Regions from separate parts of the Zobellella denitrificans genome, predicted to be linked through region 3. Evidence: predicted binding sites of a transcription regulator. Region 3 holds the regulator's gene; each other region holds the start of a gene.
The links. The regulator NrdR, encoded in region 3, represses ribonucleotide reductase genes. The targets are predictions, from matches to a motif close to CACNNTATANNGTG.
Positions count from the first base shown of each region.

Region 1: a site for NrdR is predicted at 1,675-1,688, ahead of nrdA (class 1a ribonucleoside-diphosphate reductase subunit alpha). Genes of this name have one in related genera too.
Region 2: a site for NrdR is predicted at 1,234-1,247, ahead of nrdG (anaerobic ribonucleoside-triphosphate reductase activating protein). Genes of this name have one in related genera too.

Region 1 is NZ_CP012621.1:2,536,989-2,540,961, reverse strand. It holds gene nrdA (class 1a ribonucleoside-diphosphate reductase subunit alpha) at 1-1,616, opposite strand, end outside; gene AN401_RS12125 (HAD-IA family hydrolase) at 1,957-2,634, opposite strand; gene ubiG (bifunctional 2-polyprenyl-6-hydroxyphenol methylase/3-demethylubiquinol 3-O-methyltransferase UbiG) at 2,638-3,336, opposite strand; gene gyrA (DNA topoisomerase (ATP-hydrolyzing) subunit A) at 3,490-3,973, shown strand, end outside.
Region 2 is NZ_CP012621.1:2,371,353-2,375,325, forward strand. It holds gene nrdD (anaerobic ribonucleoside-triphosphate reductase) at 1-767, opposite strand, end outside; gene nrdG (anaerobic ribonucleoside-triphosphate reductase activating protein) at 764-1,219, opposite strand; gene AN401_RS11135 (CreA family protein) at 1,441-1,902, shown strand; gene uvrB (excinuclease ABC subunit UvrB) at 1,932-3,932, opposite strand.
Region 3 is NZ_CP012621.1:880,392-884,364, forward strand. It holds gene glyA (serine hydroxymethyltransferase) at 1-822, shown strand, start outside; gene nrdR (transcriptional regulator NrdR) at 1,001-1,450, shown strand; gene ribD (bifunctional diaminohydroxyphosphoribosylaminopyrimidine deaminase/5-amino-6-(5-phosphoribosylamino)uracil reductase RibD) at 1,451-2,566, shown strand; gene AN401_RS04210 (riboflavin synthase) at 2,566-3,219, shown strand; gene ribBA (bifunctional 3,4-dihydroxy-2-butanone-4-phosphate synthase/GTP cyclohydrolase II) at 3,233-3,973, shown strand, end outside.

The DNA.
Region 1 (3,973 bases), 1.7 Mb from region 3:
AGGCCGATGGCGCTGCCGTCGGAATATCTGACGCCGTGCTTGGCCAGGTAGTAGGCGTAGTTGATCACGCCAATGCCCAGGGTCCGGCGGTTCATCGAGCCCTTGTGGGCGGCCAGCAGCGGGTAGTCCTGGTAGTCGAGCAGGGCGTCAAGGGCGCGTACCGCGAGCTCCGCCAGCTCTTCCAGGTCGTCCAGGCTGTCGATGGCGCCCAGGTTGAAGGCGGACAGGGTGCACAGGGCGATTTCGCCGTTCTCGTCGTTGATGTCCATCAGCGGCTTGGTGGGCAGGGCGATCTCCAGGCAGAGGTTGCTCTGGCGCACCGGGGCCACCGCCGGGTCGAAGGGGCTGTGGGTGTTGCAGTGATCTACGTTCTGGATATAGATGCGGCCGGTACCGGCGCGTTCCTGCATCATCAGCGAGAACAGCTCCAGCGCCTTGACGGTGCGCTTGCGGATGCTGTCGTCGGCTTCGTACTTGACGTACAGTTCCTCGAATTTCGCCTGATCCTCGAAGAAGGCGTCGTACAGGCCGGGCACGTCGGAGGGGCTGAACAGGGTGATGTCGCCGCCCTTGATCAGGCGCTGGTACATCAGCCGGTTGATCTGCACGCCGTAGTCCATGTGGCGGACCCGGTTCTCTTCCACGCCGCGGTTGTTCTTGAGCACCAGCAGGGATTCCACCTCCAGGTGCCACAGGGGGTAGAACAGGGTGGCGGCACCGCCGCGCACGCCGCCCTGGGAGCAGCATTTGACCGCGGTCTGGAAGTGCTTGTAGAAGGGGATGCAGCCGGTGTGGAAGGCCTCGCCGCCACGGATGGGGCTGCCGAGCGCCCGGATGCGGCCGGCGTTGATGCCGATGCCGGCGCGCTGGGACACATAACGCACGATGGCGCCGGAGGTGGCGTTGATGGAATCCAGGCTGTCGCCGCACTCGATCAGCACGCAGGAGCTGAACTGGCGGGTGGGAGTGCGCACGCCGGACATGATGGGCGTGGGCAGGGAGATCTTGAACTGGGACACCGCGTCATAGAAGCGGGTGATATAGTCCAGCCGGGTCGCCTTGGGGTACTTGGAGAACAGGCAGGCGGCCACCAGCATGTACAGGAACTGGGGGCTTTCGTAGATGGCGCCGGTGACCCGGTTCTGCACCAGGTACTTGCCTTCGAGCTGCTTGACCGCGGCGTAGGAGAAGTCCATGTCTCGCTCGTGGTGCAGGCGGGCGTTCAGGGTCTCGAATTCCTCGCGGCTGTAGTCGGCCAGGATGTGCTGGTCGTACTTGCCCATCTCGGTGAGCCTGACCACATGGTCGTAGAAGTGGGGCGGCTCGAACTGGCCGTAGGCCTTCTTGCGCAGGTGGAACATGGCCAGGCGGGCGGCCAGGTACTGGTAGTCCGGGCTCTGTTCGGAGATCAGATCGGCGGCGGCCTTGATGATGGTCTCGTGAATGTCTTCGGTGCGGATGCCGTCGTAGAACTGGATATGGGAGCGCAGCTCCACCTGGGAGACGGAGACATTGTCCAGGCCCTCGGCGGCCCAGGTGATGACCCTGTGGATCTTGTCCAGATCGATGGGCTCCTTGGCGCCGGAGCGTTTGGTGACCAGCAGATGTTTGTTCATAAGGCGGACCTTCTCCCAGTGGTGTTGTGTCTGCTCCGGCAAAACCCGTGCGGCCAGCCACCCTATATAGTGTGGTCGGCAACCGGAGGAAGCACAACATCTAGTTGTGATATTGAGGATGGGCACAATATAGTGGGTTACCCCCCGATTCTCAAGCCGGCGGCCACGCGCAAATCTTGTGGATAATCTGTGATCTTCGGGCTTGGGTTTGCACTCACTAACTTCTGCTCCGTTGGGAGTCTGGCGCTGGCCGGCGGCTGTCGTTTTTATGGTCGGGAAGAAACTTTTTTTGAAAAATTTGGCTTGCAAAAAAAGGCGTTTGGGGATCCCGCCGGAACTTTCAGCAGGTGGCGCCGAATGCGCCTTGCAGCCAGTGCTGCAGGGCCGGCACCGAGTCGAGCCGGTGGTCCGCCCGCCAGTCGTCCGGGTGTTCGCCGGCCGAGATATAGCCCCAGGCGGCGGCGATGGTCACCATGCCGGCGGCCCGGCCCGCTTCTATGTCGCGCCTGTGGTCGCCCACATAGACGCACTGGGCCGCCGCCACCGCCAGCCGTCCGGCGGCGTGGAGCAGGGGCGCCGGATGCGGTTTTTTCTGGGGCAGGGTGTCGGCGCTGACGGTGACGCCGCAGCCGGCGAACAGCGGCAGCCCGGCCAGCAGCGGCTCGGTCAGGGCGGCCGGCTTGTTGGTGACCACCCCCCAGGGAATGCGGCGTTGGTCGAGCCAGCCGAGCAGCTCCGCCACCCCGTCGTAGGGGCGGGTATGGCGGCAGAGGTTTTCGCCGTAAAAGGCCAGCATCCGCCGGCGCAACTGCTCCAGCCCGTGCTGCTCGATCAGCGCCGGGTGGATGCCGGCCTGGAGCAGGGCGTAGGCACCGTCCGAGGTGGTGCGGCTCAGCACCTCGGCGGAAAGCGGCGGCAGTCCCAGGGCGGTGATGACATGGTTGGCGGCCGCGCCCATGTCGCCCGCCGTGTCCAGCAGGGTACCGTCGAGATCGAACAACACCGCCTTAACCTGCATGGCTTACTCCGGCTTGATGGCGTGGACCATGTAGTTGACGTCCGCGTCCCGGCTCAGCTTGAAATCGCCGGTCAGGGGCCGGTAGACCACGCCGCTGATGTCCTTCACCACCAGGCCGGCCCGTTCGATATAAGTGCACAGCTCGGCGGGGGTGATGAACTTGCGATGATCGTGGGTGCCCTTCGGCACCATTTTCAGCAGGTGCTCGGCCACCCCTATCATCAGCAGCCAGGCCTTGGGGTTGCGGTTGATGGTGGAAAACACCAGGGTGGCGCCGGGTTTGGCCAGCTCGGCGCAGGCCTGCACCACCGAGGCGGGCTCGGGCACGTGCTCCAGCATTTCCATGCAGGTGACCAGGTCGAACTGTCCGGGCTGCTCTGCGGCCAGCTGCTCGGCGGTGCCCTGACGATAATTGACGCTCACCCCGGCTTCCAGGGCATGCAGGCGGGCCACCGCCAGCGGCTCGCGGCCCATGTCCACCCCGGTGACCTCGGCGCCTTCCCGGGCCATGCTCTCGCTCAGGATGCCGCCGCCGCAGCCGATGTCGATCACCTGCTTGCCGAACAGGCCGCCGGCCTTGTCGGCTATCCAGTCCAGGCGCAGGGGGTTGAGCCGGTGCAGGGGCTTGAAGTCGCCCTCCGGATCCCACCAGCGGGAGGCCATGGCCTCGAATTTGTCGATTTCCTGTTGATCTACGTTCATGGTCAAAGCCTTAAAGCCGGGCACACTGAGGAGGCCATTATAACCAAGCGGCCTGTCGCCGCCAGCTTCCCTGCTCCCGTCGGGCCGGAACTGTGCTAGAATGGCGCGTTTTTCAAAGCCATATAATCAATAAAATTGGGGACAAGGCTTGCTATGACCGATCTGGCCCGAGAAATCATGCCGATAAACATCGAGGAAGAGCTCAAGCGCTCCTACCTGGATTACGCCATGAGCGTGATCGTGGGACGGGCCCTTCCCGATGTGCGAGATGGTTTGAAGCCGGTGCATCGCCGTGTGCTGTTCGCCATGAACGAGCTCGGCAACGACTGGAACAAGCCCTACAAGAAATCAGCCCGCGTGGTGGGTGACGTAATAGGTAAATACCACCCCCACGGCGACAGCGCGGTATACGACACCATAGTGCGGATGGCGCAGGACTTTTCCATGCGCTACACCCTGGTCGACGGCCAGGGCAACTTCGGCTCGGTGGACGGCGATTCCGCCGCCGCCATGCGTTACACCGAAGTGCGCATGGACAAGATTGCCCACGAGCTGCTGGCGGATCTGGACAAGGAAACCGTCGACTGGGTGCCCAACTACGACGGCACCGAGATGATACCGGCGGTGATGCCGACCA
Region 2 (3,973 bases), 1.5 Mb from region 3:
ACCACCGGGAAGGTCAGCACCGCCTTGCGCCGCTCTTCGTTGAACCAGTCGAGGAAATGAGCCTGCAGCCGGAACACCGACTCGGCCTCGGGCCGGCTGCCGTCGGGGAAGACGAAAAACTCGAACATGGTGTTGAAATAGTCGCGATCGAACAGGGAAATATTCCAGAACACGCTCTGGTAGCCCCTGGCCGCCGCCGGCTGGTTGATGGCGTAGACCACGTGCTGCAGATGGTTGTTGATGGCGTGGGCATGCTCGGTGAGGTAGTCGTCGCCGTAGTCCTTGCGGGCGAAATAATCGAAGTAGGTCAAAAACTCCACCGTGGCCACGGCGCCGGCGAACTGGGCGCTGATGGCGAACACCAGGTTGACGAAGGCGCCGCAGAAGGACTCCAGGTGCCGGGGCGCCTTGCTCTCGCCACCGAGCCGGGTCAGGCCGTCGAGCAGGAAGGGATACATGGTGATGGACACGCAGTAGGGCTTGAGACTGGTTTCATCGTGCACGTAAATTTCGTGGTTTTCTATTTGCCGCTCGTACTCGGTGGCGAGATCGGCGCCGAACAGCTCGGCAATCTTGTTCTTCACCAGCCCGCGGTTTACCTGCACGAAAAAGTCCTTCATCAGCTCCGCCTCGGCGGTGGCGATGTTTTTCTGGGTCACGTTGGCATTGGGATCCATCTTGGAGCCATCCGCCGCGTTGGGCGCCTTCATGTAAGCGTTGAAGCTGTCTACCTTGGCGCGCAACTGCTCCGGGTGCAGACGTATCATGACCTTCTCCAAAAAGTGTGATTGAGCGATTCACCCGTGCTCAGGCAAATCAGCCGTTGGTTAGTGTCTCTGGAGTCGAGACCGCCGAGATCGGCCCGCCAGGGGCCCGTCTTGAGGTAGTCGAGTTCGGCCAGCAGCGATCGGCCCACCCGTTCCCGACCGGTGTAAAGGCAGGTTTTGAGCCCCTGCCGCCGCACCTGGCGCAGCAACGCCAGCAGCGCCTCCCGGTCCCATTCTCCACCGAAAAACAACACACAGGTCAGCAGCCCCCGGTAACGCTCGAGCCAGTCCTGCAGCCGCTCGCCGGTGAGCGGGCTGCCCGCTTGCGGGTCCCAGCTGTCACGACTGTGGCAGCCCGGACAGGCCAGGGGGCAGCCGGTCACCAGCCAGGCCAGGCTGACCTCGCCGGGCACTTCCTGCAGTACCACCCTGGGTTCGAAGGCATTGAGCATCACTCGGCACCAAACACTATATGTTGTGTATTAATGCTAGATATAAACACCATATATTGGAACAGGGCGATTTATCGATCTCGCCTTTCCCTGATCTGGATCAGGCTTTGAATACTAACAGTCATATCAAATACATATTAATAGGCAGGAGCCTGAGATGGCGCCGGACGGGGCTTTGTGTTATCACACGCGATAACAGACAGCGTGATAAGGAGCTCGGGATGCGGAGCAGGATCACCGTGGCGGGGCTCGTCGCCCTTGCCCTGAGCGGTTGCGACAATAATGAAGTGGGCGATGTCTCCCTTGGCGTGTTCACCACCAAGGACATCAAGATAGAGGTGCTGACCGACCCGGCGGTCACCGGGGTGACCTGCCATATCTCCAACGTGGTGGCGGATCTGAGCCTGGCGGATCCGTCCGACATGTCGATCAGCTGCCGCCAGACCGGCGAGATCACCCCCGCGATGATAGCGGCGGTGGACAAGTCCAAAAGCGGCGAGATCCTGTTCAAAAAGTCGAAGAGCATCTTCCTGAAAAGCCTGAAGATCCGTCGGATCTACGACGAGACCAGCCAGACCCTGCTGTACGTGGCCTACAGCACCAAGGAAACCGAAGGCAGCTTCAAGCACTCCCTGTCGACCGTGCCCCTGTGGGATACCGCGGCGTATCAGGCGAAGCCCTAGCCGGAAGCCGGAAGCCTCCAGCTTCTGGTTCAGCTGCGGATTAGCTGCTCCCGCAACAGGTGGATGCGATCGCGCACCGCGGCCGCCTGCTCGAACTCCAGGTTGCGGGCATGGTTGAGCATGACCTTCTCCAGCTCGTCGATCTGGTGGCTAAGCTCCTTGGCGCTGGGCAGGTGCGTCGGCACCGGGGTCTTTTCCTTGGCGCGCTTGGAGCCGACCCGCTTGGTGCCGTCCAGATCCATCACATCGGTGATGCGCTTGTTGAGCCCCTTCGGCACTATGCCGTGCTCTTCATTGAATGCCTGCTGCTTGGCCCGGCGACGCTCGGTTTCTCCGATGGCGGCGGCCATGGAGCGGGTGATGCTGTCCGCATAGAGGATGGCCTTGCCGTTCAGGTTGCGCGCCGCCCGCCCTATGGTCTGGATAAGGGAGCGCTCGGAGCGCAAAAAGCCCTCTTTATCCGCGTCCAGGATAGCCACCAGCGACACCTCCGGCATGTCCAGCCCTTCCCGCAGCAGGTTGATGCCCACCAGCACGTCGAACTGGCCCAGGCGCAGGTCGCGGATGATCTCCATCCGCTCCACGGTGTCGATATCGGAATGCAGGTAGCGCACCCGCACCCCGTGATCGTTCAGGTATTCGGTGAGATCCTCCGCCATCCGCTTGGTGAGGGTGGTGACCAGCACCCGCTCGTCCCGCTCGGCACGCAGCTTCGCCTCCGACAACAGATCGTCCACCTGGGTCGCCACCGGCCGCACTTCCAGCTCGGGGTCGAGCAGGCCGGTGGGGCGCACCACCTGCTCGGCGATGTCGTCGCCGGACTTGTCCAGCTCGTAGGGGCCGGGGGTGGCGGACACGAACACCGTCTGCGGCATCAGCGACTCGAACTCCTCGAAGCGCAGGGGCCTGTTGTCCAGCGCCGAGGGCAGGCGGAAGCCGTATTCCACCAGGGTCTCCTTGCGCGAGCGGTCGCCCTTGTACATGCCGCCGATCTGGGGCACGGTGACGTGGGACTCGTCGATGATCAGCAGGCCGTCGCCGGGCAGGTAGTCGAACAGGGTGGGTGGCGGCTCACCCTCGGCCCGCCCCGACAGGTAGCGGGAATAGTTTTCTATCCCCGAGCAGTAGCCCAGCTCCTGGATCATCTCGATGTCGAACTGGGTGCGCTGGCTGATGCGCTGCTCTTCCAGGAGCTTGTTGGCCGCCAGCAACTGGCTCTTGCGCGCCTGCAACTCCACCTTGATCTGTTCGATGGCCGCCAGCAGGGTCTCGCGCGGGGTCACGTAGTGGGTCTTGGGGTAGATGGTGAAGCGCGCCAGGGTCTGCTGCACGGCGCCGGTGAGCGGGTCGAACAGGCTGATGCGCTCGATTTCGTCGTCGAACAGTTCCACCCGCACCGCCTCGCTGTCGGATTCCGCCGGGAAGATATCGATCACCTCCCCCCGCACCCGGAAGGTACCCCGCTGGAAAGCGGCATCGTTGCGGCTGTACTGCAGCTCCGCCAGCCGGCGCAGCATGTCGCGTTGCTCCAGCCGGTCGCCGGTGCGCAGGTGCAGCATCATGCTCAGGTAGGACTGGGGATCGCCCAGGCCGTAAATGGCGGACACCGAGGCGACGATGATCACGTCCCGCCGCTCCATCAGCGCCTTGGTGGCCGACAGCCGCATCTGCTCGATATGGTCGTTGATGGAGGCGTCCTTTTCGATAAAGGTGTCGGTGCTCGGCACATAGGCCTCGGGCTGGTAGTAATCGTAGTAGGAGACGAAGTACTCCACCGCGTTGTGGGGAAAGAACTCCTTCATCTCGCCGTAGAGCTGGGCCGCCAGCGTCTTGTTGGGCGCCAGTATCATGGTGGGCCGGTTGAGGGCGGCGATAACGTTGGCCATGGTAAAGGTCTTGCCCGAACCGGTCACCCCCAGCAGGGTCTGGTGCGCCAGGCCCGCCGCTATGCCCTCCAGCAACTGGGCAATGGCCCTGGGCTGATCGCCGCTGGCTTGATAGTCGCTGACCAGTTGGAACGCTTTGCTCATTACCTTTCTCCTCTTGCGCCAGGGCCCAGTTTACCCCCGCC
Region 3 (3,973 bases):
TACGGCATCAACGAGCAGGGCGTGCTGGATTACGAAGAGATGGAGCGCCTGGCGGTCGAGCACAAGCCCAAGATGATCATCGGTGGCTTCTCCGCCTTCTCCGGCCTGGTCGACTGGGCGCGCATGCGCGAAATCGCCGACAAGGTCGGTGCCTGGTTCATGGTGGACATGGCCCACGTGGCGGGTCTGATCGCCGCCGGTCACTACCCGAGCCCGATCGCCCACGCCCACGTGGTGACTTCCACCACCCACAAGACCCTGGCCGGTCCCCGTGGCGGCCTGATCCTGTCCGCCTCCAACGACGAAGAGCTGGAGAAGAAGCTGAACTCCGCCGTCTTCCCCGGCGGCCAGGGCGGTCCCCTGATGCACATCATCGCCGCCAAGGCGGTGGCCTTCAAGGAAGCCATGGAGCCCGAGTTCAAGGAGTACCAGGGCCAGGTGCTGAAGAACGCCCAGGCCATGGCCGACGAGTTCCAGAAGCGCGGCTACAAGGTGGTGTCCGGCGGTACCCACAACCACCTGTTCCTGCTCGACCTGATCGACAAGGACATCACCGGTAAGGAAGCCGACGCCGCCCTGGGCCGCGCCTTCATCACCGTGAACAAGAACGCCGTGCCCAACGATCCGCGCTCTCCGTTCGTGACGTCCGGCATCCGTATCGGTACCCCGGCGGTGACCCGCCGCGGCTTCAAGGAAGCCGAGGTGCGCGAGCTGGCCAACTGGATCTGCGACGTGCTCGACAACATCAACGACGACGCCACCATCGCCCGGGTGAAGGAGCAGGTACTGGATATCTGCCGCCGCTTCCCGGTCTATGCCTGATTGTCGTTGACGGCAATATCAAACGGGGTCTTCGGACCCCGTTTTGTTAGGGCCGGGATTAGGGACTGGGGATTGGGGACTGGTTAATCCCGAGTCCCTAATCCCCAGTCCCCGTCCCACTGGCAATCTCCAACCCGCTTCTTTACACTAGGGCCATCGCCGGCTCCGCGGAGGCACCATGCACTGCCCCTTCTGTAACGCAACCGAAACCAAGGTCATCGACTCCCGTCTGGTGGGGGACGGCCTGCAGGTACGCCGGCGGCGGGAATGCAATGCCTGCAGGGAGCGGTTTACCACCTTCGAGACCGCCGAGCTGGTGATGCCCCGCGTGATCAAGACCACCGGCATTCGCGAGCCCTTCAACGAAGACAAGCTGGAAGCCGGCATGCAGCGGGCGCTGGAAAAACGGCCGGTCAGCACCGAGGCCATCGAGCAGGCCATCAGCCGCATCAAGTCCCAGCTGCGCGCCACCGGCGAGCGGGAAGTCAAGTCAGAGCTTATCGGCAACCTGGTGATGGAAGAGCTCAAGCAGCTCGACAAGGTCGCCTATATCCGCTTCGCCTCCGTTTACCGCTGTTTCGAGGATCTGCGCCAATTCGGCGAGGAAATAGCCCGTCTGGAGCAATAAGTGTTCAGCAAAGAAGATGCGTCCTGGATGGCCAGGGCGCTAACCCTGGCCGGTCGTGGCCGCTTTACCACCAGCCCCAATCCGGCGGTGGGCTGCGTTATCGTCCATGAAGGCGAACTGGTCGGCGAGGGCCATCACCAAAAAGCCGGCGAACCCCACGCCGAGGTGTTCGCCCTGCGCCAGGCCGGCCCCCGAGCCCGGGGCGCCACCGCCTACGTCACCCTGGAGCCCTGCTCCCACCACGGCCGCACCCCGCCCTGTGCCCAGGGCCTGATCGACGCCGGAGTGGCCCGGGTGGTGGCGGCCATGGTGGATCCCAACCCCCGGGTCGCCGGGCGGGGACTGGCCATGCTGCAGGCGGCGGGCATCCGGGCCGAGGCCGGCCTGATGACGGCGGCGGCGGAGGCGGTCAACGTCGGCTTTCTGCACCGCATGCGCACCGGCCGGCCCTTCGTGACCGTCAAGCTGGCTGCCAGCCTCGATGGCCGTACCGCGTTGGCCAACGGCGAGAGCAAGTGGATCACCGGCTCCGAGGCCAGGCGGGACGTACAGCGCCACCGGGCCCTGAGCTGCGCCGTGCTGTCCGGGGCCGACACCGTGCTGGCCGACGACGCCGCCCTCAACGTGCGCTGGCATGAGCTGCCCGCCTCGGTGCGGGAGCAGTACCCCGAGGCCGGGCTGCGCCAGCCGCTGCGCATCCTGATCGACAGCCGCAACCGGCTGCATCCGGGGCTGAGGCTGTTCGCCGTGCCCGGCCCCGTATTGCTGCTGCGCGGCCGGGTGAGCGGCGGCTTCGGCCCCCAGGTGGAAGAATGCGTCTTGCCGCTCGCCGACAACGGCAAACTCGACCTGCCGCTGCTGCTCGACGAGCTGGGCCGGCGCCAGCTGAACCAACTGTGGGTGGAGGCGGGGGCTACCTTGTGCGGCGCCCTGCTCGGCCAGGGGCTGGTGGACGAGTTGGTGCTCTACCAGGCGCCCAAGCTGATGGGCAGCGGCGCCCGCGGCCTGTTCGAGCTGCCGGAGCTGACCGCCATGGATGCCGTGCCCCGGCTCGAATGGCGCGACTGCCGCCGGGTGGGTGGTGATCTTAAACTGACTGCAAGGGTAATAAACTGATGTTTACCGGTATCGTTGAAGCCACGGGCCTGCTTGCGGCCATCCGCCGTCAGGGCAAGGAGTCGGTGATCAGGATCCACTGTCCCGGGCTGGACCTGTCCGACGTCAAATTGGGCGACTCCATCGCCACCAACGGCGTCTGCCTCACCGTCACCGAACTGGGCAAGGACTACTACTGTGCCGACGTGTCCGGCGAAACCATCGCCCGCACCGGCTTCGCCGATTACCAGGCGGGGCAGAGGGTCAACCTGGAGAAGGCGCTGCTGCCCACCAGCCGGCTGGGCGGCCATATCGTCTCCGGCCATGTGGACGGGGTGGGGCGGGTGAAAAGCCGCGCCCGGCTCGGCAGCAGCCTGGAGCTGTGGGTGGAGGCGCCCGGGGAGCTGGCCCGCTATATCGCCGAAAAAGGCTCCATTACCGTCGACGGCATCAGCCTGACGGTGAACGCGGTGGCCGGGGCGGCCTTTAAACTGACCCTGGTACCCCATACATTACAAGAAACCACCCTGGACGACTGGCAACCGGGCCGGTCGGTCAACCTGGAGGTGGATATCATAGCCCGTTATCTGGAGCGCCTGCTGAGCGGTGCGCCCGCATCACCACAGGGCGGACTGACGCTGGCGACCCTGGCCGCCAGCGGATTCGTGAAATAACAAGGAGAACACCATGGCCTTAAGCAGTACCCAGGAAATCATCGACGATCTTCGTCAGGGCAAAATGGTCATCCTGATGGATGACGAGGACCGGGAAAACGAGGGCGACCTGATCATGGCCGCCGAGCATGTGCGGCCGGAAGACATCAACTTCATGGCCAAATACGGCCGGGGGCTGATTTGCCTGACCCTGACCGAGGCCCGTTGCCGCCAGCTGGATCTGCCGCTGATGGTCAGCCGCAACACCGAGCAGTTCTCCACCGCCTTCACCGTGTCCATCGAGGCCGCCGAAGGCGTTACCACCGGCATTTCTGCCGCCGACCGGGCCCGCACCGTGCAGGCGGCGGTGGCCAGGGATGCCAAGGCGGCGGATCTGGTGCAGCCGGGCCATATCTTCCCGCTCAAGGCCCAGAACGGCGGCGTGCTGACCCGCGCCGGCCACACCGAAGCGGGCTGCGACCTGGCGCGGCTGGCGGGACTGGAGCCGGCGGCGGTGATCGTCGAGATCCTGAACGAAGACGGCACCATGGCCCGGCGCCCGGATCTGGAGAAGTTCGCCGAACAGCATGGCATCAAGCTCGGCACCATCGCCGATCTGATCGAATACCGCAACCAGAACGAGACCACCATCGAGCAGGTGGCCCGCTGCCATCTGCCCACCGAATACGGCGACTTCGAACTGGTTACCTTCCGCGACACCATCGACAACCAGGTGCACTTCGCCCTGAAGAAGGGCGAGATCCAGGCCGAGCAG